One region of the Rahnella sp. AN3-3W3 genome, then DNA from elsewhere that is predicted to be linked to it. Evidence: predicted binding sites of a transcription regulator. Region 1 holds the regulator's gene; each other region holds the start of a gene.

Region 1 (8,196 bases):
GACGCGGTAAAAGCGGTCATCGACGATCACACCTGTGCGATCGTTGTCGAACCCGTTCAGGGTGAAGGTGGAGTCACACCGGCTACTAAAGAGTTCCTGCAAGGGCTGCGCGAGCTTTGCGATAAACATAATGCGCTGCTGGTGCTGGACGAAGTACAAAGCGGCATGGGGCGCAGCGGTAAGTTGTTCAGCTATATGCATTACGGCGTGACGCCGGATATCCTGACCACCGCCAAAGCGCTGGGCGGTGGCTTCCCGGTTTCCGCCATGCTGGCAACCGAAGAAGTGGCCTCGGTGATGGAACCGGGCAAACACGGCACCACTTACGGCGGTAACCCGCTGGCCTGCGCCGTCGCTGAAGCCGCACTGGATATCATCAATACGCCAGACGTGCTGGCCGGTATCAACGAGCGTCGCGAGAAATTTATCAGCGCGCTGGAGGCCATCAATCAGAAATATCACATCTTCAGCGAGTTCCGCGGTCAGGGTTTGTTGATTGGCGCTGAGCTTTCCGACGCCTTTAAAAATCGTGCAGGCGAATTCCATGCCGCCGCCGCCGAATTCGGCCTGATGATGCTGGTCGCCGGACCGAACGTCATGCGGTTTGCGCCCTCGCTTGTTATCGACTTCGCGGATATTGAAGAGGGGATGGAAAGGTTTGAGAAAGCGGTGGCAAAGGTCGCAGGCTGAATGCTTCCCTCCCCGCCGGTTAAAACCTAAACCGACTGAGTAAATTTCGGTTTCTCAGTAACGGTTATCACAAGGCCTTTTGCGCCGAAACCGAGCAGAGGGGAAAGGCTTTTCCCCTCTGCACTCCCCTCGCTTTTTTACTGCGCGCTGCCGCAGGCATGACGGACATGTTCTGACGCATCAGTGTGTGGCGCAAAATGTCATCGCTCCGCGATTCCCGAATTTCAGGATTCGAGCCTCAAGTCTCGAACCATTCATTCGGTGCCATTTTTGAGCACGCCAATCAACTTATCTAAAAGATAAAAACGGTCAGCCGTTGAATTTAAGATCTCACGGGCGAATCAGAAATCTTGCTGAACGGAGCGGCCTGAAGACCCAGGGCTTCAGGACCGAGAGAGGGAACCGCGCAGCGGCAAGATTTCCAGCCTGGCACCGCGGTTGCTGAAACATAGCCAGCGAGCGGAGCGCGTGTTGAAAAAGCGAGGAGGAATCCAAAGGAGGAAAAGCACTTTCCTCCTTTGGGCGGTTTCGGCGCAGCGCGTTACGTGATCCCCGTACTTGAGAAACCGAAATATTCGCAATTTCAAAAGCAGTCTGGCTATAAGCCAGTAAAAAGGGGATTTAAAAGGGGCAATCCCCTTCACGTTCACGCCTTCCGCGTCAGCCAGATCCCATGATGTGGTCTCTGCTTCCACGCCAGTGATGAAATAGTATGCATCACGCTGAGATGTGAAATTACACGCCGCAGATGGCGTTCCATCTCGGTCAGTGGCATATCAGGATGCAGTTCCGGTGCATTGATCAGCGTGTTCTCATTGCCCGGTCCGTCATAAAGCAGTCGCTGCTGACAACTCTGCAACGCAATTTCACAGGTCTGTAAATACTCCGTCGCCAGTTTCTCCGGCAGCATGTAATGCTCGCGGGCGAGGATGGTCATCGCGTTGATGTGCTCGACAATGAACTGGCTGTGCGTCACCCACAAGCGCATATCCGCCAGATAATGCGAGTTAAAGCCGGGCTCCTGCATGGCCTGATTCAGTGACGTGAAAAGCTTGTTGTGCGCCTGATTGACCTGCATGCGGGTGTAAGCAAGCTTCGACGTATCCGGGTTTTCTTCAAGCAGTAAGCGGATAGCATCCTGATAGGTTTCCAGCGCCTGGTGGGCGTTCTGGCGCAGTAATCCGCTTTGCCATTGCGGCCACAGCCAGATGGTGCCGCCGAACGCCAGCGCGCAGCCGATCAGTGTATCCACCAGCCGCGGTACCAGAAAATGCACGCCGTTCATCGCCAGCAGTTGCAGGGTATATACCGCCGTCACGGTCATGCCGACCATCGCCAGCCCGTAGTTTTTACGCAGCACCGTATACGACACCAGCGTGACGATCAGCATACACATCAGCGTGATGCCTTCGGGTAATTCCAGCTTCAGCAATCCGGCTGCAATCAGCAATCCGGCCAGCGTGCCCAGCGCACGGTGCTGGATACGCACGCGTGTGGCGTTATAACCGTTCTGACTCACCAGCATGATGGTCAGCAAAATCCAGTAAGGCTTGGGCAGATTAAAGAACAGGCCCAGGCTGCTGCCAATCGCCAGAATGATCCCCAGACGGGCGGCATTGCGCAGGGCGACAGATTTGAAGGAAAGATAGCTTTTCAGCGCAGGCCAGAAGGGTAAACGCGGCTGAGTGTTCATCAGGTCACGTTTGTACAACGGGCGCTGTGTCCGCAGCAGGCGCGCAATGCGGCTGAAGTGGTAGTAGCAAAACTGGCCGACCGGGTTCTCAGGATTGCGCGCGGCGATTTTCTCCAGCGCGGCCAGCTCGTTGGCCATCGTAAACCGTTCGGATAAACGGTGATAAAGAATGTCGTCGGCGATGACCCGCAGACGGGCGGAAATCACCTGCGCATTACGGCGGATAACCGCTTCGGCGTGGCTTTCTTCCACCAGCTTCTGCACTTCTTCCGGCTGATGCAGGCTCACCGTGATGTGCTCCTGCAAATCAAGCGCGACCTGAAAACGTTGAAACAGTCTTTTGTGGTGATGATGATGGCCGTGTTGCGGCAGCATGTGCAGTTGCTGATAGAGCAGGGCAATCAGGTCGATGACCTGCTGCTGTCGCGTCAGCAACGGGGGTAACGCGGTTTCAGGATCGGTGTGTTGCGTCAGCAGGCTGTATTTAGCTTCGAAGTAATCCGCGAGTTGCAGATAGAGCTGACTGAGCGTTTCGCGCATCGGCTGTTCTTCCGATATGCGAAACCACGCCCAGTTAAATAATCCGTACCAGGCCGTACCGGCGGCGAAAAGCACCGGCGCCTGCCATATAGGGCGTACGCCGACCATACTCAGTGTGAAAATGGTCGCCACCAGCGCGCCGGGCAACAGCCGCGCATGCAACGGGCTGATTTCGCCGGTCACGCCAAGCAGTAATGCCAGCGACAACATGATGAGCGGCAGGGGAATGTGCCAGCTTTCCAGCATCACTTGCAGCAGAATGCTGCTCACGGCAAACAGCGTTCCGCCAATTATCAGGCGTTTGAAAAAGCGTTTATGCGGAGTATCGAGGCCCGCGACGTTGCAGCAGGCAGGACAAAGAGAGAACAGCAGCCCCATTTGCAGATTGCCGAACAACCAGCAGATACCAACGGGCAGGCACAACACCAGCGTCTGGCGCAGCGCGTAGTTAACTTCCGGATGGTAAAACAGTCTTCGCCATAGCGTCATGGATAAAGCTTAGCCCATAAAAAAGGCGCGACAGTGTTCTGCCGCGCCGATTTTTAAGGGATTAACGTGTGCCGTAAACGACAATCGTTTTACCGTGTGCCGAGATCAAACTTTGATCTTCAAGCATTTTGAGAATACGTCCGACTGTTTCACGTGAACAACCGACGATTTGGCCGATTTCCTGACGGGTGATCTTGATTTGCATCCCGTCCGGATGGGTCATCGCATCAGGCTGTTTAGCCAGATTAAGCAGAGTTTGAGCGATACGCCCTGTTACGTCGAGGAAGGCCAGGTTGCCGACTTTCTCTGACGTCACTTGCAGACGGTTTGCCATCTGCGCGGAAAGACGCATCAGAATATCCGGGTTAACCTGAATCAGCTGGCGGAATTTTTTATAAGAAATTTCAGCCACTTCACAGGCAGTTTTTGCACGAACCCACGCACTACGTTCCTGACCTTCTTCGAAGAGTCCCAGCTCGCCGATGAAGTCACCTTGGTTAAGGTAGGACAGTATCATTTCTTTGCCTTCTTCATCCTTGATAAGGACAGCAACTGACCCTTTCACGATGTAGTAAAGCGTTTCGGCTTTTTCACCCTGGTGAATCAGCGTACTTTTAGAAGGATACTTATGTATATGACAGTGAGACAGGAACCATTCAAGAGTCGGGTCTGTTTGTGGCTTGCCGAGAACCATTTGCTATTATCCTCTGTTGTTATCGCTGCCCAAAATCACAGGGCTCAGAGTTCCCTGTATGGCACTTCAAAATCCAAAGCGCCCTTTCAGCATATAACTCCCCAGAAATGCTGCAAGCGGGTGTCGGAGTGAAACAGCCTGATTATTGCCGTTATCACCGTGGGTTCTGTTCTTAAACCGCGAAAACCGTCACCGCAATTCACTGGAAAGTATGTTTCGGCTTTGTTTGTAGCACAGGTTTGCAATGCTGTCTTCTGTTGTCTCGCTTCAGCATGATGGCGATCGGGTTACGTTGCCAGATTTTAGGTGAAAGGGTACTCTGGGAGCGGAATTCGACGAGTTTATTCACCGGGAGAATAGTTCATGCACGCACGCGTAAAATGGGTAGAAGGGCTGACGTTTTTAGGCGAGTCAGCGTCAGGCCACCAGATTTCTATGGATGGTAATGCGGGCGATAAAGCACCCAGCCCGATGGAAATGCTGCTGATGTCCGCAGGCGGTTGCAGCGCGATTGATGTGGTGTCTATTTTGCAAAAAGGCCGTAATGACGTGCGTGATTGTGAAGTCAAGCTGACCTCACAACGCCGCGAAGAAGCGCCGCGCCTGTTCACGCACATCAATCTGCATTTTATCGTCACCGGTAAAGATCTCACCGATAAGATTGTCGAACGTGCCGTCAGCCTGTCTGCGGAAAAGTACTGCTCTGTGTCCCTGATGCTCGGCAAAGCGGCTACCATCACGCACAGCTTTGAAGTGATCAGCGTCGAATAAGTTACGACCAGTCATACGCGTGGCACTGGCTGCGCAATAAATCCAAAAATCGCCGCGCGGCAAACGTCAGCGGCGATTTTTGCGAGTAAAGCACGCAATATTCCGCCTGCGGCAGGGTATCGATATTGAGCTCACACAATTTGTCCTGCAATCCAAACGGCGCTTTCATCGCCCGCGCCACAATGGTCAGATAATCAGACTGCAACACCATATTTAGCCCGCACACCACCGAATCTGTATGCACCGGCATTTCCGCTGCCGGCTGATGAAATCCTCCCATCGATACCCTGATTTGCTGGTAATACCCCATATCCGTTTCGGGCAACAGCCAGCGCGCATCCTGTAATTCCTTCAGAGTTGTGGAGCCTGCCAGCGGATGTCCACGCCGGGCGATAACGCAGAAAGGTGCGCTGAACAGTGGCTCACGTACCAGATCTTCCAGCGGAAATCCCGGCCCGGCGGTACCGACCGCGAAATCCAGTTTCCCTTCGCGCAGTGCAGGTAATAACGTGGAAAGTTGCCCTTCTTTGATCAGCAGTTTGGACTGCGGAAACTGCGTCTTAAATTCTCCTGCCAGTCCGGGAAAAACCGTCAGCGCCAGCAGCGATGAAAATCCAATGGCGACGGAGCCCTGCGAATATTGTTCGATCTGGCGAATTTCATCGGCGGCGCGCTCAAGCTCTTCGAGGATAAATTGCATGCGCTGTGCAAATGCCCGGCCCGTTTCGGTCAGCGTCATCCCCTGATTGCCACGCACGATCAGCTGCGTATCGAGCGTTTGTTCCAGTTCACGCAATGTTCTGCTGACCGCCGGTTGGGACTGATTCAACGCCCGCGCCGCGCCGCGAATACTGCCGCTGCGGATAACCTGCTGGAAAACCTTCAGTTGCTGCAATTTCGGCAAATAGCGCATCACGATCCCTATCAGTAAAAAGCATCACCCGCCCAAAAATTGCATCTTATGGTCACGCTGTAAAGCTGATAGCGTCAGGATCGCGAAAAATAATATGTTGTTATTCAGTTGATTACGTGATGCATGTCGCATTTTACGATTCATCCGGCAGTGAGAAAATCTGACGTGGTGATAACAAAAAGGGATATCCGCTATGAAAAGTCGTTCCCTGATGATCTTCCTGCTATTTGTCGGTTATGCCGTGGTGTATATCGATAAAACAGTGATGGGCTTTGCGCTGCTGCCCATCGAGCGCGAATTTAATCTGCAACCTGAACAGCTGGGGTATATCACCGGCATTTTCTTCCTGGCCTATTCGCTGTTTCAGATCCCCGCGGGCTGGCTGAATGACCGGTTCGGCTACAAAAAAGTGCTCGGCATGTCGCTGTTCTTGCTGGGCGGCTTCGCGCTGTGTTTCGGAACGCTGGGCCTCAGCCTGGGATTACTGGTCACGTTCCGGTTTCTCTCCGGCGTCGGCCATTCCGGCTATCCTGCGTCCTGCGCCAAAGCGGTAGTGTCTAATTTCGCAGTTGAGAAGCGAACCTTTGCGCAGTCGATTTTGCTGTCTTCCGCCGGACTGGCGATGACTGCCGGACCGCTGATTGCGGTTTACAGCCTGGATCATCTTGGCTGGCGCGGATCGTTCTCCATTCTCGGATTGCTGGCTTTTGCCATCGCCGTAGCGATTGTGATTTTTGTGCCCAATCCGCCGGAGGCGCAAGCCCGTACCGGCGCGAAAACCGGTTATCGGGAGTTGCTGAAAAATCCGATTGTCCTGCTGCTGTTTGTCTCAATTTTCTGCATCAACATTCCGTCTTACGGCCTGATGGCGTGGTTGCCGAAATATCTGGTCCAGCAGCGCGGTATGTCACTCGACGTATCCGGCATGGTGGTCGCCACCGGCGGGCTGGGTATCTGGATTTCTTCACTGGCAACCGGCTGGCTGGTCGGACGCTATATGCAGGGCAAAGAGCCGAAAGTGATTTTCTGCTGCGCACTGCTCAGTGCGTTGTGCATCTGGCTGGTCTTTACGTCGGCATCAGCCATAACGGCCGGGTTGTTCCTGTTCCTCGGCTACGTTTTCCTGATGGCGTCCTTTGTGACCGTCTTTACGCTGCCGATGAAACGCCTGCCTTCTGAGGTCATGGGCGCGGCGATGGGGATCATTAATACCGGCGGGACTCTCGGCGGATTTGTGGCACCGATTGCGATGGGATATCTCATCACCGCCAGCCACGGTTACCTTTCTACGTTTGTATTTCTGGCGCTGGCGATGGTGGTGGCCGGTCTGGCTATCCTGCCGCTGGCAATAAAACCTCGTGCGCCAATGCGCGATGTGGCTTAACTGAGGAGAAGAGTGATGACTTTTAATTTCGAAGCAATGCTGGCTGAAGTCAAAGCGGACGTGCTGCGCTGGCGCAGACATATTCATGCCCATCCTGAACTCTCTTTTCAGGAGCATAAAACGGCGGCGTACATTACTCAGCAGCTGGAAAGTTTCGGCGGTCTGACCCTGACACATCTGACGCCCAACAGCGTGATTGCCGATCTGAAAGGGGCGCATCCGGGGCCGGTATATGCGCTGCGGGCGGATATCGATGCCCTGCCGATTCAGGAAGAGAACGATGAACCTTTCTGCTCAACGGTCCCCGGCGTGATGCACGCCTGTGGTCATGATGCTCACACCGCAATGTTGCTGGGTGCGGCAAAAGTGCTGATCCAATGTCAGTCTGAGTTGCATGGTTCTGTGCGGTTTATCTTCCAGCATGCTGAAGAAGTGCCACCGGGCGGGGCACAGGAACTGGTGGATTTAGGCGTGCTGGATGGCGTTGAGAAAATCTTCGGCCTGCACGTGATGCCTAATTCTCCGACCGGTGAAGTGGGGCTGAAAGAGGGCGTGTTCTGCGCGTCCACAGATAACTTCGACATCACCATTACCGGCAAAGGCGGCCACGGTTCTATGCCGCATTTGTGTATCGATCCGGTGGTGATCGGCGCGGAAGTCGTCACCGCACTGCAAAACGTTGTGGCGCGCCGTATTGATCCGCTTCAGGTGCCGGTGCTGACTATCGCAACCTTCCAGACGGGCGAAAGTTATAACGTGATCCCGGAGCGGGTGAAGCTCGCCGGAACGCTGCGGACGCATCACAGCAACGTGCGCGAACAGGTGCCGCAGGTGATGGAGCAGATCATTTCCGGAATTACTGCAGCGCATGGCGCAACATACGAACTGCGCTGGACACGCGGCTATGTGAACGGTGACAACCATCCTGAGGCCTGTGCGATAGCGCGTCAGGTGATTGAAAAAACGCTGGGACCGCAGGCGCTGCGCGAAGTTACTCAGCCGCTGTTTGGCGGAGAGGATTT
Region 2 (8,196 bases), on a different contig from region 1:
TCAGCCAGGGCTTTATCCAGCCAGCCTTCAATATCGGATTCCTTAATCCCCAGTTCTTTGAAACCGGACGGGATCCCCACGCGGGCGGATAATTTACGGATCGCGTCAATAGCCGCCATGCTGGCTTGCGTTTCGCTGATACCTTGCGTGTGCACACCCATTGCGCGGGCGATATCGGCAAAACGGTGCGGGGCAGAGGAACGGTTAAACTCTTCAATGACTGGCAGTAAAATCGCATTACACACGCCGTGCGGCAGATTATGCGTCGCCCCTGGCTGATGCGCCATCGCATGGACCAGTCCAAGCCCGGCGCTGTTAAATGCCATGCCAGCCAGATATTGTCCCTGCGCCATTTTCTCGCGAGCTTCAATATCGTCGCCGTGATCGACGGCTTTCGGCAGCCATTGCGTGATGGTAGAAATAGCGGCGAGCGCCGTCGGATCAGTCAGCGGATGCGCGCCAACAGATATATAGGCTTCAATCGCGTGCGTCAGTGCGTCCATTCCGGTTGCCGCGGTAATGCCTGCCGGGATCTTGAGCATAATCGACGGATCGTCAACGGCGATATCGGGGATCAGATTTGCATCAATGATCACTTCTTTCACCTGACGCTGACTGTCGATGATCACCGCATTACTGGTGAGTTCAGCGGCAGTACCCGCGGTAGTGTTGATCGCGACCAGGAATACACCCGGTTTAGTGACTTTGCCGACACCGGAATACATCGTGGCCGGCCCCGGATTAGCAGTCAGAATCTTGATGCCTTTAGCGGTATCAATCGGGCTGCCGCCGCCGAAAGCGATCAGATAATCGCACTGGTTTTCCTGATACAGACGGAAACCTTCGTCAACATGAGCCGAGGTAGGATTGGGCACCACGCCGCCGTAAATGGCGTAAGGCATTCCTGCCTGTTTAAGTGCGGAGAATAAACTGTCGAGCAGACCCAGTTCGATTAACTGGCCGTCGGTGACGATAAGCGCTTTGCCGTGTTGTTTGGTCGCCAGCATCGCAACCATATCTTCGATTGCGCCCTGACCGTGAAGGCTGATTTTAGGAAGTGCCAACATGAAACTCATAAAAATTCCCTCTATAGAGTAAGTAAAATAGATGTTCTGTTGTGCGCTGCTCCGTGGTCTTTGCCATTTCCTGCTACGGGAAACATCCCCTGTTCCCCGTGCAGGATTTATGTAGTCTGGAGCATTAAATGCCGGATCAGGCTTTGAGTGCGGCCTCGAAAGGCGTGACCTCAAAACGTTTGCCGAGGGCAATCAGTTCGTCAGTCTGGATAGTTTGTTTCATGCCACCCATCGAAATCACTTTCACCAGGATTTCCGCCGATTTTTCAGCGGTGTCGATCAGGCCGAATGCGTCATCCAGCGTCGGGCCGCAGCCGAAGATGCCGTGGAACGCCCACAGCACCAGGCTGTGATGTTGCATCCGGTCGGACGTGGCGGCGCCGATGCCGTCGGTGCCCGGTACCATCCACGGCACGATACCCACGCCGTCAGGGAAGACCACCAGACATTCAGTGCTGCATTCCCACAATTTGCGGGTAATTTTGGCGCTGTCGAGCTCAAGCACGTACGTCAGTGCGATCAGGTTGGTCGCATGGCAATGCATGATCACGCGATCCTGACCGTTAGTGACACGTTTTCGCACGGCGTGAGATTGCAGATGCGATGCCAGTTCTGACGTCGGCAGACCACCCGCGGTCAGGCCCCAGAGGATTTTATAGCTGGCGCCTTTATCATCGAGCTGAATAACGGTCAGCGCCTCTGAAGGTGCGAGTTGCACGTTACGGAAGAATTTGCCGGAACCGGTCACGATGAAGTATTCGTTGGCCAAATCCGGCGCGTGCTGTGTCAGTTCAACCGTACGTGGCTGGGCGTAAAAATCGTTCTTATAAGGTGCAATATCTTCTGGCAGCAGTCGCATACTGACGTTGCCGCCGTTGCGCTCATCCCAGCCTTTCAACCACATATCAGTGGTCGCTTTAACCATGCCCTGCACAAACCACGAGGTAAATAATGTTTTCATCAGTTCTTTCCTGCAAATAAGGTGAATGCTTTTCTTCGGTGCTGTCAGCAATACTTTGGGTTTATCAAACCTTAGCGTTTAGCCAGCACGCTGGTTTCGTAATGGCGAACGGTATCCAGCCACTGGCCGCCGACTGGTACGTCGTGGCGCTGGCAATACATATCCCACACGGCCTGCCATGGCAGGGATTTCTGTTCTTCCAGCAGTGCCAGACGCGCGGTGTAATCGCCTTCAACTTCCAGTTTTTTCAGTAAATCTGTCGGTTCCAGCAGCGCTTTAAGCAGGGCTTTTTTCATGTTACGGGTGCCGATAACCCAGGCAGCGATGCGGTTGATCGAGGCATCAAAGAAATCCAGCCCGATATGAACGCGGTTAAACAGGTTGTGGCGGACAATTTCGCTGGCGATGGCCTGCGTTTCGTCGTCAAGCAACACCACATGGTCGCTGTCCCAGCGTACCGGACGGCTGACGTGCAGCAGCAGGCGTGGTACATACAGCATGGCGGCGGAAATTTTGTCGGAAATCACTTCAGTCGGATGGAAGTGACCGGCATCAAGGCACAGTGCGGTACCACGGCTTGCGGCGTAACCTAGATAGAATTCGTTTGAGCCCACGGTGTAGCTTTCCGAGCCGATACCGAACAGTTTGCTTTCGACGGCGTCAATGTGTTCGCTCAGAGCAAACTTCTCAGAAATCACTTCATCCAGTGCAGTCATCAGACGCTCACGTGGTGCAAGACGATCCACCGTGAGGTCTTTCATACCGTCCGGTACCCAGATATTCATCACGGAAGGCGTGCCCAGTGCGCGACCAAATGAGGCAGAGACGCGGCGGCTGGCCTGGCAGTGTTCAATCCAGAACTGACGGACTTCCGGGTTCGCGCTGGAGAGCGTAAAGCCGTCGGCACTCATCGGGTGTGAGAAGCAGGAAGGATTGAAATCCAGCCCAAGTTTGTTTTTCTTCGCCCAGTCCACCCAGTTAGCAAAATGCTTTGGCTCGATTTCATTACGCGCAACGGGCTGATCGGATTCCAGATAAATCGCATGCAGGTTCAGTCGGTTAGGGCCAGGAATCATCGAAATGGCCAGCTCTAAATCAGCCCGAAGTTGCTGAGCATTACGCGCTTTACCGGGATAATTACCGGTCGCCTGGATACCACCGGTCAGATTGCCTTCCGGGTTTTCGAAGCCAGCGACATCATCCCCCTGCCAGCAATGGATAGAAACGGGCAGGGTATCGAGTTGTTTGATTGCAGCTTCGGCATCAATACCCAGCTGTGCAAAGCGTTCTTTGGCAAGTGTCCATGCTTGATCGATAGATGAAGTCATACTGCGAGTTCCTCATTGACGTGACAGAGCGCCTGGAAACGGCGCCAGTGAATAGCGAAATCCGCGTGTATACGTGGAATGTAGTGGTGTTGCTCAAAATTCGTGGCGACGATGCGACGAAATTCAGCGTTATCTTTGACGGCGTTCAGCGCCATAAGCTGGCAACCGATATTGCCCAGGGTTGAAGCTTCAACCGGACCTGCGCTGACGCTGACCTGGCAGATATCAGCACAAAGCTGGTTCAGAAACTGGTTCTGGCTGCCACCGCCGACGATGTGAATATCTTCCAGCGGCGAGCCTTGTAAATCAGCAAGTTGCAATGCGATTTTGCGGTACAACATGGCAAGGCTGTCGAAAATACAGCGTGCCAGCTCTGCAGGTGACTCCGGCACCGGATCACCGGCCTGACGGCAAGCATCGCGAATGGCATCCACCATGGAGGGCGGATTAATAAAACAATCTTCGTTCGGGTTAATCAGATAAGTGAACGGTGTGACGTGTTTAGCCAGTGTGATTAAGGACGGCAAATCCTGAATGTTCAGTTCGCGGCAAACACGCTGGAACAACCATAAGCCCATGATATTTTTCAACACCCGATAGCTGCCGTTGATGCCGCCTTCGTTGGTGATGTTGTCGTGGAGTGCCTGCGCATGGTTAAACGCTTTCGGGCTTTCGATGCCCATCAGCGACCAGGTGCCGGAGCTGAGATAGGCGCTGCGTGAACTGGTCAGCGGGGCGGCAACCACCGCACTGGCAGTATCGTGTGTTGCTACGCTGAACACCGGCACACTGCGCCCGCGAGGGCTTTTCCACAGCCCAGGAGAGTTGCCCGGCGGTGTCGGTTTTTGCAACCAGCGGCGTGGCACACCCGCCAGTTTCAGCAAATCTTCATCCCAGTCGCCGGTGGCGAGATTGAGCATCTGTGTGGTGCTGGCGTTGGTGTATTCCCAGTTCATTTTGCCGGTGAGGCGGTAAAGAAAATAATCCGGGATCATCAGCATGTGTGCAGTTTTACTGACGATTTCAGGCTGTTGTTCGCTCAGCGCACGCAACTGGTAAAGCGTGTTAAATGGCATGAACTGAATACCGGTTTTTTGGTACAAATTCTCGCGGCCAAACTGCTGCTCCATTCGCGCCATCACGCCTTCGGTACGGTTGTCACGATAAGCCACTTGCAAACCGACCCGCTGGCCCTGTTCATCAAGCAGCACGTAATCCACACCCCAGGTATCAATGCCGATACCGTCAAGCTGAACGCCGGATGCGTCGAGGCGATTCAGCCCCTCAAGAATGTGTTTTTCCAGTGCATCAAGATCCCAGGTTTCGTGGCCATCAACGCGGATCAAGTTATTAGGAAAACGGTGGATCTCTTTCAGTGTCAGCGTCGCTGCCAGCTGCGGATCCTGACGGGTAAACGTCGCCAGCATCACCCGGCCGCTGGAAGCGCCGAGGTCAATAGCGGCAAGATGGTGAGTTCTCATAGCGGCCATTCCTTATTGAATATGTGGCCAGTGTAGGGGAGGCGTTGTGGGGGCACCTTCCGGTGATTGCCACGGGTTTTGGCGGGATGGCAGCATTAAAAAGGTAGATGCGAGGCAGATCACATAACGGTTCAAAGCTGGCTGAAACTGTGAATTACCGCGTCTGAGTAATGCGGGGCAGGCGATTGTGATCGTTGCCGCAGATCTGCATCACGGCAGGGGGAATCTTTAAAATATGACCATTTATGACGTTTTTAACGCTGCGGTTTGAAGGTAAGAAAACGGGGCACAAGGTAGGGTTGTTTCCCGAAACACAATGATTTTGAACCGGAGGCGATAAATGACGTTACTGAGAGGTGATGATTATTTTGCGGCACCTGAACTGACCGTGACGGTTGAGCGGCGGCTTCCGCAAGACGTATTCCCGGAGCACTACCATGATTTTCACGAGATTATGCTGGTGGAAAGCGGATCGGGTGTGCACATTTTTAATGACAATCCCTACACTCTGACCGCCGGTACGGTCTGTTTTGTCCGTGCCAGCGATCACCATCTTTTTGAAAATGTAGATAATCTTCGTCTGACCAATGTGTTGTTCCGTTCACCGAAAACGTTCCGTTTTATTCAGGACGTCGGTCATTTTTTGCCGCAGGAACATCATTATCAGTCGCAGATCCACTGGCAGCTCAGCCCGTGCGTGCTGCAACAGGTACTGAGCTGCATTACTCAGCTTGAAGCGTTACCCGACAGCGTTGAAATGGAACACATCGCCACGCGCGAAAGTCTGTTTTTACAACTGCTGATTTTGCTTTATCAGGATTGTTTCCAGCCACAATTGCGAGATACCTCGGAAAACCGGGTCAATCAGCTTTTGCAATGGCTCCAGTCACATTACAGTGAGGATGTTAACTGGACTGAAGCCGCGGAACGTTTTTCGCTGGCACTGCGAACCCTGCACCGGCAGATGAAGCATTACACGGGCATGACACCGCAGCGTTATCTCAACCGGCTGCGTTTACTCGAAGCGCGCCGTCGTTTACATCATAGCGATCAAAGTATTACCGATATCGCCTATGCCTGCGGGTTCAGTGACAGTAACCACTTCTCGACACAATTCCGTCGGGAGTTTTCGGTGTCGCCAAAACTCATGCGTGATCAGATGCGTTAAACGGCACCTCTCGCAGTTTCGGGAATATTTATCTGAACTGCCTCGTTTATATTGTCGTCAAACGGGTTTGAGATTGTCGCTATGTCGCTAAGACTTTTTAAAAATGACTTCTTTCTGACGGGAATAAATTCGGTTGTGGTGGCGGAACGTCATCCGCAGGCGGATTTCCCCAGTCACGATCATGATTTTGACGAGCTGGTGATTGTCTGGCGCGGCAACGGCCTGCATATCTGGAACGATATCCCTTATCCCATCACTTGCGGTGACCTGTTTTATATTAGTTCGCGGGATCGCCACAGTTACGAATCGGTCAACGAGCTGGCGCTGGATAACGTGCTTTTTTGCCGTGAGCGCTTCGGCCTGGCGGCAGACTGGTCGCAATTATTGCCCGATGAGAATGTCAGTCAGGAGCAACGCTACTGGCGGCTGAGTACGCTTGGAATGTCAGTTTTACGCGATAAAGTGGAAGAATTGGCAAAAGAATGTATGAAGTCTGAGCCGCTTTCCGTGCAACTGAGTGAAGCGTTACTGATGCAACTGGCGCTGTTATTACTGCGTTTTCGCCAGCGTCCTGACAGCGGGGCATTACCCGACGCACATCAGCTGGATTTATTGCTGATGGCGCTGCGAGCAAACATCGCTGAATCATTCCATCTGGAGACGTTCTGCCAGCAGCATGCGCTGAATCCCCGTGCTTTACGCTCGTTGTTCAAGCAGCATACCGGTATGAATGTGAGTCATTATTTGCGTCAGCTGAGGCTTTGCCGGGCAATGAGTCTGTTGCGCTATGGCAGCATGACGATCAGTGATGTGGCGGCAGAATGCGGTTTCGATGACAGTAATTATTTCTCGGTGGTCTTCAGTCGCGCCTGTGGAGTATCTCCCCGTGATTACCGGCAGCGTTTTATCGGGCAGGGGGGAAGATATCTTTGTCACTGATGACGGCAGAATAATTTCTGCCGTCTTTTAATGAGTGGTCTTTTGAAGTGTGTAGTGGATTTACAATGCCATTCCCAGACCGACGATATTCGCAGCCAGAATAATCACCAGCGCGCCGATACACAGAACGCGCACCGGTTTTTTCCCGACACCAAGCCATTCTTTCAGCACCAGACCCACGATGCCGCCGCACAGTACGTAGAAGCTCATGTGCAACATCCAGCTCATATAATCATATTCTGCCGGAATGCTGGCATGACCCCAGGCGTAGAAGAAGAATTGCAGATACCACATCACGCCGCCGATAATGGAAAAAATGGCATTGGTGAGCAGCAGGGATTTCGCCACAGACATATCGGCCCGGAACGAAATGGTTTTGCGGGTTGCCAGGCGGACGAAGCAGAAGCCCAGGTTCACGATGGCACCGCCGCCCATGATAACGACGTAACTTGGCAGCGCGACATACAGCGGGTCAATGCCCAATGCGCGTGCGGCCTCATGCATCGGGACTGCGGCACTCATGGCAAAAGACATACCGGCGGAGAAAATCCCGCACATCACCGCCAGAATCAGCCCCTTACGCAGATTGAACTCTTCAGCTTTAATGCCCAGTGCTTTTTCTTTCAGGAAGCCTGCATAGCTGACAATAGCTACGCCGATGACCGCAACAAATACACCGAGCAGCGTAAGCTGGCCGCCGGTTGTGCCGAACAGCATGCCGATTTTGCCCTGAAGAATAGGGGTCATCAGCGTACCGATAATCAAGGTGATGCCGATGGCGATGCCGATCCCCATCGACATGCCAAGATAGCGCATGGTCAGGCCATAGTTGATATTGCCGATGCCCCACATCGCGCCAAAAAGGAAAATGGGCAGCAGGGTTGCGAAGGTGAATGATCCGTAATACGCCCAAAAATCAGGCAGCAGGACGTAGCTGACTGCCCACGGCAGGATGATCCATGAAAAGAAGCCGCCCAGCGACCACATGGTTTCCCATGACCAATGTTTTACTTGTTTGAATGGCGCATAGAAGCAAGCTGCGCTGGCTGCTCCTATCAGATGCCAGATAATCCCTAAAGCTATCGAACTGTTCATACACCGGACCTTTTTATGTAGAGAAACGTACTGGTGAAGAGATAAGTAATAAATGCCACGCCTAACTGTTCCTTCATAAATCAGGGCTGCGGCTGGCCGTTAGTGTAAGAAGTGTCCGGCAGAGCAACCTTCCGGTCAGTGCCACGGG
Region 3 (8,196 bases), on a different contig from region 1:
AGCTGACGGGTTTCCTTTTCCAGATGTGTCGCTGGCCAGGCAGGACATGCACGCTCAGACAACTCAGCGCTTAGAGAAGAAAAATGGATAAATAACAGACTGATAATGATGAGCTGGCGCATAAGCACCTCCTTGTGGGCGCCAGTAAACGCCGCAGAGATATCTTCCGCCAGTCGCATTTTTGATTCCTGCGAGATGCATTCACCGTTATTTAGTGAGTTGCTGTAACGAAAAGAAATTTTGGAAGACGGCACGTAAATCGACAAAGAAAGGCTATTTTCCCGTGCGAAGTTGCGATGAAATACGTCTGGGCACTGCACCGAATGCGGCGAGCGTGTATACTGTGCGAGAGATCACTCTTCGCATACTTCCTATCAACCCATTCAGTTGAAACGTCATCATGGTTCAAGGCACGCTATATATTGTCTCCGCCCCAAGTGGAGCAGGTAAATCAAGTCTGATTCAGGCTTTACTTAAAACACAACCGCTCTACGACACACAGGTTTCTATTTCTCATACCACCCGTTCAATGCGACCGGGCGAGAAACACAGCGAACATTACTTCTTTGTCTCTAAAGAAGAGTTTCGCGAGATGATTGAACGTGATGCCTTTTTAGAACACGCAGAAGTTTTCGGTAATTACTACGGCACTTCGCGTGAAACCATTGAGCAGGTTTTAGCTTCTGGTGTGGATGTTTTCCTGGATATCGACTGGCAAGGCGCTCAGCAAATCCGGAAAAAAATGCCTCAGGCACGCAGTATTTTTGTATTGCCGCCATCCAAAGATGAGCTTGACCGCCGCCTGCGTGGCCGCGGTCAGGACAGCGAAGACGTTATCGCAAAACGTATGGCACAAGCTGTTGCGGAAATGACGCACTTTGCTGAATACGACTATTTAATTGTGAATGATGATTTTGATCTGGCGTTATCGGATTTAAAAACCATTATTCGCGCCGAACGTCTGCGTCTGAGCCGTCAGCGGCTCCGTCATGACGGATTAATCACCAAACTATTGGCAGACTGAAGTCACTTTCAGTATTATGCCCAGTCTTTCGTCACCCTGTGGAGTAGCACATATATGGCACGCGTAACTGTTCAAGACGCTGTTGAGAAAATTGGTAACCGTTTTGACCTGGTGTTGGTGGCTGCTCGTCGCGCACGCCAGCTGCAATCTGGTGGTAAAGATCCACTGGTCGCTGAAGAAAACGATAAATTCACCGTTATTGCCCTGCGCGAAATCGAAGAAGGCCTGATCACTAATCAGATCCTCGACGTTCGTGACCGTCAGGAGCAACAAGAGCAGGAAGCCGCAGAGATTCAGGCAGTGACTGCCATCGCTGAAGGCCGTCGTTAATTAACGAAACGGATCTCACTTGTATATCTTTGAAAGCCTGAATCAACTGATTCAAAAATACCTGCCGGAGGAGCAAATTAAGCGCCTCGTGCAGGCTTACCTCGTGGCGCGGGATGCGCACGAGGGGCAAACACGTTCCAGCGGTGAGCCGTATATTACTCACCCGGTGGCCGTGGCCTGTATTTTGGCTGAAATGAGACTCGATCATGAGACTCTGATGGCGGCGTTATTACACGACGTTATCGAAGACACGCCTGCAACTTACCAGGATATGGAACAACTGTTTGGCAAGAGCGTTGCTGAGCTGGTTGAAGGCGTTTCAAAGTTAGACAAGCTGAAGTTCCGCGATAAGAAAGAAGCGCAGGCGGAAAACTTTCGCAAAATGGTCATGGCGATGGTGCAAGACATCCGCGTCATTCTGATCAAACTCGCTGACCGTACCCATAACATGCGCACGCTGGGCTCTTTGCGCCCGGATAAACGTCGCCGCATTGCCCGCGAAACGCTGGAAATTTACAGCCCGCTGGCACACCGTTTGGGTATTCATCACCTGAAAACCGAGCTCGAAGAGCTGGGCTTCGAAGCACTCTATCCAAACCGTTATCGCGTCATCAAAGAAGTGGTGAAAGCCGCGCGTGGTAACCGTAAAGAGATGATCCAAAAAATCCTCTCTGAGATAGAAGGCCGTTTAACCGAAGCCGGTATTCAGTGCCGTGTCAGTGGCCGCGAAAAACACCTGTACTCTATCTATTGCAAAATGCACCTCAAGGAACAGCGTTTCCATTCCATCATGGATATCTACGCCTTCCGGGTGATCGTTAAAGACCTCGATACCTGCTATCGCGTGTTAGGGCAGGCTCACAGCCTCTACAAACCGCGTCCGGGTCGGGTCAAAGATTACATCGCAATCCCAAAAGCCAACGGCTATCAATCTTTGCATACCTCACTTATCGGCCCGCACGGCGTGCCGGTTGAAGTGCAGATCCGTACTGAAGATATGGATCAGATGGCAGAGATGGGGGTTGCGGCTCACTGGGCTTATAAAGAGAACAGTGAAACCAGCACGACGGCGCAGATCCGCGCTCAACGCTGGTTGCAGAGTTTGCTTGAGCTGCAACAAAGCGCAGGCAACTCCTTTGAATTTATCGAGAGTGTGAAATCGGATCTGTTCCCGGATGAGATTTATGTCTTTACCCCGGAAGGTCGTATCGTCGAATTGCCTGCGGGCGCGACGCCGGTCGACTTTGCTTACGCAGTGCATACCGATATCGGCCATGCCTGTGTCGGCGCGCGCGTTGACCGCCAGCCTTATCCGCTTTCACAGCCGCTCACCAGCGGTCAGACTATCGAAATCATTACCGCTCCGGGTGCCCGCCCGAACGCGGCCTGGCTAAACTTTGTCGTTAGTTCACGCGCTCGCGCCAAAATCCGCCAGATGCTTAAAAACCTGAAACGTGATGATTCCGTTTCGCTGGGTCGTCGTCTGCTGAATCACGCGCTGGGTGCCGGTAAAAAACTGTCAGATATTCCGCCAGAAAACATTAAAAATGAGCTGGATCGCATGAAGCTCGTGGCGATGGATGATCTGCTGGCTGAAATCGGTCTCGGCAACGCGATGAGCGTTGTTGTTGCTAAAAATCTGATGGGCGATCAGTCATCAATGGCATCGTCAGGCACGCGTAATCTGCCGATTAAAGGCGCAGACGGCGTACTGATCACGTTCGCAAAATGTTGTCGTCCGATCCCGGGTGACCCGATTATTGCGCACGTCAGCCCGGGCAAAGGTCTGGTTATCCACCATGAATCCTGCCGTAATATTCGTGGCTATCAGAAAGAACCTGAGAAATTCATGGCCGTTGACTGGGATGACCATCAGGAAACGGATCAGGAATTTATCGCCGAAATCAAAGTCGATATGTTCAACCATCAGGGCGCACTGGCGAACCTGACAGCAGCAATTAATGCTGCTCAGTCGAACATTCAGAGCCTGAGCACCGAAGAAAAAGACGGTCGCGTCTACAGCGCCTTTATCCGCCTGACGACTCGCGATCGCGTTCATCTGGCGAATATCATGCGTAAAATTCGTATCATGCCGGACGTCATTAAAGTTACCCGCAACCGAAACTGATTGTTATGACCCCAGAACGTTATGCGCGTATCCGCGAAATGCTTGCGGCCCGACAGCCAGACCTGACGGTCTGCATGGAACAGGTGCATAAACCGCATAACGTTTCTGCCGTCATTCGCACGGCAGATGCCGTCGGCGTTCATGAAATCCATGCCGTCTGGCCTACCACCCGAATGAAAACACTGGTCTCTTCGGCGGCGGGCAGCAACAGCTGGGTTCAGGTCAAAACACACAAAACCATTCAGGAAGCCGTCGCCAAAATGAAGGCGAAGGGTATGCAAATACTCGCTACGAATCTTTCTGAAAAAGCTGTCGATTTCCGTGCCATTGATTACACCCGTCCGACCTGTATCTTACTCGGACAAGAAAAAACGGGTATCACTCCAGAAGCTTTAGCTCTCGCGGACAGCGATATCATCATTCCGATGATCGGGATGGTGCAATCTCTGAACGTATCTGTCGCCTCAGCACTTATCCTGTACGAAGCACAGCGTCAGCGGGAAAATGCCGGTCTGTATCGCCGTGAAACCAGCCTGCTGAGCGAGAAAGAGCAGCAGCGACTGCTGTTTGAAGGTGGCTATCCGGTGCTGTCGAATGTGGCGAAGCGCAAAAAACTGCCACGCCCTTTCATTGACGATCACGGCCAGATTGTTGCCGATGACGAATGGTGGTCTGCGATGCAAATGACGGTTAAAAAAAGATGAAAGGCCGCCTGCTCGACGCCATCCCGCTGACGTCGCTTTCCGGCGTCGGAGCCAGTCAGGCAGATAAACTCGCTAAACTCGGCCTTGAAACTATTCAGGATTTACTGCTTCACCTGCCTTTGCGTTATGAAGACCGTACCCGCCTTTACACCATCAATGATTTACAGCCTGGCATTTTCGCAACTATAGAAGGCGAAGTGCTGCGCAGTGATATCAGTTTTGGCCGCCGCAGAATGCTGACCTGTCAGATAAGCGATGGCACTGGCATGGTGACGTTGCGGTTCTTCAATTTTAACGCCGCGATGAAAAACAGTCTGGCAGCAGGCCGTCGTGTCACCGCGTATGGCGAAATTAAACGCGGCACCATCGGCGCTGAAATCATTCATCCGGAATACCGCATTCAGGGTGAAAACAGTGAAGTGGTTTTGCAGGAATCGCTGACGCCGGTCTATCCGACAACGGAAGGTATTCGCCAGGCAACACTGCGTAAACTGACCGATCAGGCTTTAGAATTACTCGATACCGTACCTATCGCCGAATTATTGCCGGAAGAATTAAGCCGTTCGCTGATCCCGCTTCCTCAGGCGCTGCATTTACTGCATCGCCCGCCGCCAGACATCCAGCTCGCCGATCTTGAGAAAGGTCATCATCCTGCTCAGCGACGCCTGATTATGGAAGAACTGGTGGCGCATAATCTCAGTATGCTGGCCGTTCGCGCCGGTACACAAAGCTATAAAGCACTGCCATTGCACCATGACGATCGCCTGAAAAAACAGTTCCTCGCTTCTCTTCCTTTCAGCCCGACAGGCGCGCAGCAGCGCGTGGTGGCTGAAATCGAGCAGGATTTAGCGAAAAGCTACCCGATGATGCGTCTGGTTCAGGGTGATGTGGGTTCTGGCAAGACGCTGGTAGCAGCTCTCGCCGCACTCTGCGCTATCGCTCAGGGGCAACAGGTCGGATTAATGGCGCCGACAGAATTGCTGGCCGAACAACATGCCAATAATTTCCGTCAGTGGTTTGAACCGCTGGGAATTCAGGTCGGCTGGCTGGCAGGAAAACAAAAAGGTAAAGCCCGGCAGGCGCAGCAAGACGCGATTGCCAGCGGTCAGGTTTCAATGGTGGTGGGCACGCATGCCATCTTCCAGGAGCAGGTTTTGTTCTCGTCACTTTCTCTGGTCATCATTGATGAACAGCACCGGTTTGGTGTACACCAGCGTCTGGCGCTGTGGGAGAAAGGCCTGCAACAAGGGTTCCATCCGCATCAGTTGATCATGACGGCGACGCCTATTCCGCGAACTCTGGCCATGACTGCCTATGCGGATCTTGATACGTCAGTGATCGACGAATTGCCGCCAGGCCGTACGCCGGTAACAACCGTCGCGATCCCCGATACCCGCCGCAGTGATATTATCAGCCGCGTCAAAAGTGCCTGCGAGCAGGAAAATCGTCAGGCTTATTGGGTATGTACGCTGATCGAAGAATCAGAAATGCTCGAGGCTCAGGCAGCCGAAGCCACCTGGGAAGGACTGAAAGAGGCCCTGCCAGCGCTCAACATCGGGCTGGTGCATGGTCGCATGAAAGCGCAGGAAAAACAGGCCGTCATGCAGGCGTTTAAACAAGGCGAAGTGCAACTTCTGGTGGCGACGACCGTTATTGAAGTCGGCGTTGACGTACCAAATGCCAGCCTGATGATTATCGAAAACCCGGAGCGTTTAGGACTGGCGCAATTACACCAGCTGCGCGGCCGCGTCGGGCGCGGTGCCGTGGCTTCCCACTGTGTTCTGCTCTATAAAACGCCGCTGAGCAAAACTGCGCAGAAGCGTTTGCAGGTACTGCGTGACAGTCACGATGGTTTTGTCATTGCCCAGCAGGATTTAGAGATCCGCGGACCGGGCGAATTACTGGGTACGCGCCAGACTGGCAGTGCAGAGTTTAAAGTCGCGGACCTGTTACGCGACCAGGCAATGATCCCCGACGTGCAGCGTATAGCGCGCTATCTGCAACAGCAGTTCCCGGATCACGCCAAAGCATTGATAGAACGCTGGCTGCCGGAAAGAGTCAGATACACCAACGCCTGATCCCCTTCTCCACTCTCTCTTATCGTCGAAGCATTATTAAAAATGATGTTTTTGCGCCTTCACATTCATGCAAATTTTAATGTCACCGCAGCTGAACTGCTTTCTTCGTTGGTTATTTGATGACCTTCACAGAGTGAGGCAAAGTCGGTAACCGGTTTCATACCCCATCACTACACTGATGATAATTAAGGCAACCGTGTCTGAACTCTTCAACATAAGGCCAATATTATTATGAGCATCAGCCAGTCACTCTTTAACTTTATAGAACTAAAGATCAGCCCTTTTGCTGCCAGGCTTTCCTCACAACGGCACGTCATGGCAGTACGTGATGGCTTCATTTCAGCAATGCCGTTTATGATTGTCGGCTCATTTTTACTGGTTTTTGTCCACCCGCCATTCTCGCCTGAATCTTCGTGGGGTTTCGCCAGGAGCTGGCTGGCGCTTTCGGCTAAATATGAAGTACAAATTTTGACGCCGTTCAATATGACGATGGGGATTATGTCGATCTACATCGCGGCATCGATTGCCTACAATCTGGCAAGAAGTTACAAACTTGACCCGTTTATGACGGCGATGCTGGCGCTGATGTCTTTTCTGCTGGTTGCTGCGCCGCAGGTTGATGAGAAAATGTCGACCGTCGCGCTGGGTGGCGTGGGCATATTTACCGCCATTCTGGTGGCGATTTATGTGACTGAGCTGACGCGGCTGCTGAAAAAATACAATATTGGCATACGCTTACCTGAACAGGTTCCTTCAAACATTAAGCATTCATTCGATTTGCTGATCCCGATTATTGCGGTGGTGGTGACGCTTTTCCCTTTGAGTTTGCTGGTGCAGTCAGGTTTCGACATGCTGTTACCACAGGCGATTATGGCGCTGTTCGAGCCGCTGATTTCCGCCGCTGACTCACTGCCCGCAGTACTTCTCGCCGTGCTGATTTGCCACCTGTTGTGGTTTGCCGGTATTCACGGTTCAGCCATCGTTTCCGGCATGTTGCAGGCTTTCTGGTTAACCAACCTTGGCCTGAATCAGACAGATCTCGCCGCAGGTTTACCGATGACGCACATCATGACCGAGGCTTTCTGGAATTTCCTGATCGTTATCGGCGGCTCCGGCGCAACCATCGGGCTGGTGTTGCTGTTTTGTCGCAGCAAGTCGGCGCATCTGCGTACAATGGGCAAACTCAGTCTGGTACCCAGCTGCTTTAACATTAATGAGCCGGTGATCTTCGGCACGCCAATTGTTATGAACCCGGTATTTTTCATCCCCTTTCTTCTGGCACCGATGGTGAATGCCGTCATTGCCTACACTGCGGTTAAAACCGATCTTCTGCCGCATATGATTTCACTGGTTCCCTGGACATCTCCGGCGCCGATTGGCGCAGCCTGGGCAATGGGCTGGGATTTCAAAGTGTCGATTCTGGTCGTCATGCTGATGGCACTTTCGATGGTGATTTACTATCCGTTCTTCAAGGTTTATGAAAAACAGCTTATGGCGCAGGAGAAAGCCGCTGAAGCGGAAGAGGTGTTTACGGAAAAGGCAGCACAGTAAGCGATAAATCAGAAGGAAAGGCAGGCACAGAAGCGAAACTTCTGTGCCTGTTTTTTTAACTGAAAGCCGGGAATATTGGCAGCATCAGATACAATTTAATGACGATCGCATTGGCAATATCAATGAAGAATGCCCCAACCATCGGCACAACCAGGAAGGCCAGATGCGAAGGACCAAACTGGTTGGTGATCGCCTGCATATTTGCAATCGCCGTCGGCGTTGCACCCAGTCCGAAGCCGCAATGTCCGGCAGCCAGTACCGCGGCATCATAGTTTTTGCCCATTACGCGATACGTTACGAAAATCGCGTAAAGCGCCATCGCGATGGTCTGTACGATGAGGATTGCCATCATCGGCAAAGCCAGTGACGCCATTTCCCACA

The links. Region 1 encodes CRP, which controls carbon source genes, mostly activating them, when cyclic AMP is high. Its sites were predicted from a motif close to ATGTGANNNNNNTCACAT; they were not measured.
Region 2: rhaB (rhamnulokinase) is a predicted target of CRP. The motif match lies at 4,954-4,971, and genes of this name have one in related genera.
Region 3: UC15_RS15620 (PTS sugar transporter subunit IIC) is a predicted target of CRP. The motif match lies at 6,379-6,396, and genes of this name have one in related genera.

The regions. Positions count from the first base shown of each region.
Region 1 covers NZ_JYDG01000040.1:18,694-26,889, reverse strand. Annotated here, with positions in the region: gene UC15_RS11755 (aspartate aminotransferase family protein) at 1-690, shown strand, start outside; gene UC15_RS11750 (YccS/YhfK family putative transporter) at 1,337-3,412, opposite strand; gene crp (cAMP-activated global transcriptional regulator CRP) at 3,474-4,106, opposite strand; gene UC15_RS11740 (OsmC family protein) at 4,470-4,877, shown strand; gene UC15_RS11735 (LysR substrate-binding domain-containing protein) at 4,879-5,790, opposite strand; gene UC15_RS11730 (MFS transporter) at 5,984-7,174, shown strand; gene UC15_RS11725 (amidohydrolase) at 7,190-8,196, shown strand, end outside.
Region 2 covers NZ_JYDG01000047.1:29,042-37,237, reverse strand. Annotated here, with positions in the region: gene fucO (lactaldehyde reductase) at 1-1,076, opposite strand, end outside; gene rhaD (rhamnulose-1-phosphate aldolase) at 1,213-2,037, opposite strand; gene UC15_RS14175 (L-rhamnose isomerase) at 2,109-3,365, opposite strand; gene rhaB (rhamnulokinase) at 3,362-4,846, opposite strand; gene rhaS (HTH-type transcriptional activator RhaS) at 5,187-6,014, shown strand; gene rhaR (HTH-type transcriptional activator RhaR) at 6,087-6,953, shown strand; gene rhaT (L-rhamnose/proton symporter RhaT) at 7,014-8,048, opposite strand.
Region 3 covers NZ_JYDG01000054.1:24,246-32,441, reverse strand. Annotated here, with positions in the region: gene ligB (NAD-dependent DNA ligase LigB) at 1-122, opposite strand, end outside; gene gmk (guanylate kinase) at 401-1,024, shown strand; gene rpoZ (DNA-directed RNA polymerase subunit omega) at 1,079-1,354, shown strand; gene spoT (bifunctional GTP diphosphokinase/guanosine-3',5'-bis pyrophosphate 3'-pyrophosphohydrolase) at 1,374-3,482, shown strand; gene trmH (tRNA (guanosine(18)-2'-O)-methyltransferase TrmH) at 3,488-4,186, shown strand; gene recG (ATP-dependent DNA helicase RecG) at 4,183-6,264, shown strand; gene UC15_RS15620 (PTS sugar transporter subunit IIC) at 6,496-7,815, shown strand; gene gltS (sodium/glutamate symporter) at 7,871-8,196, opposite strand, start outside.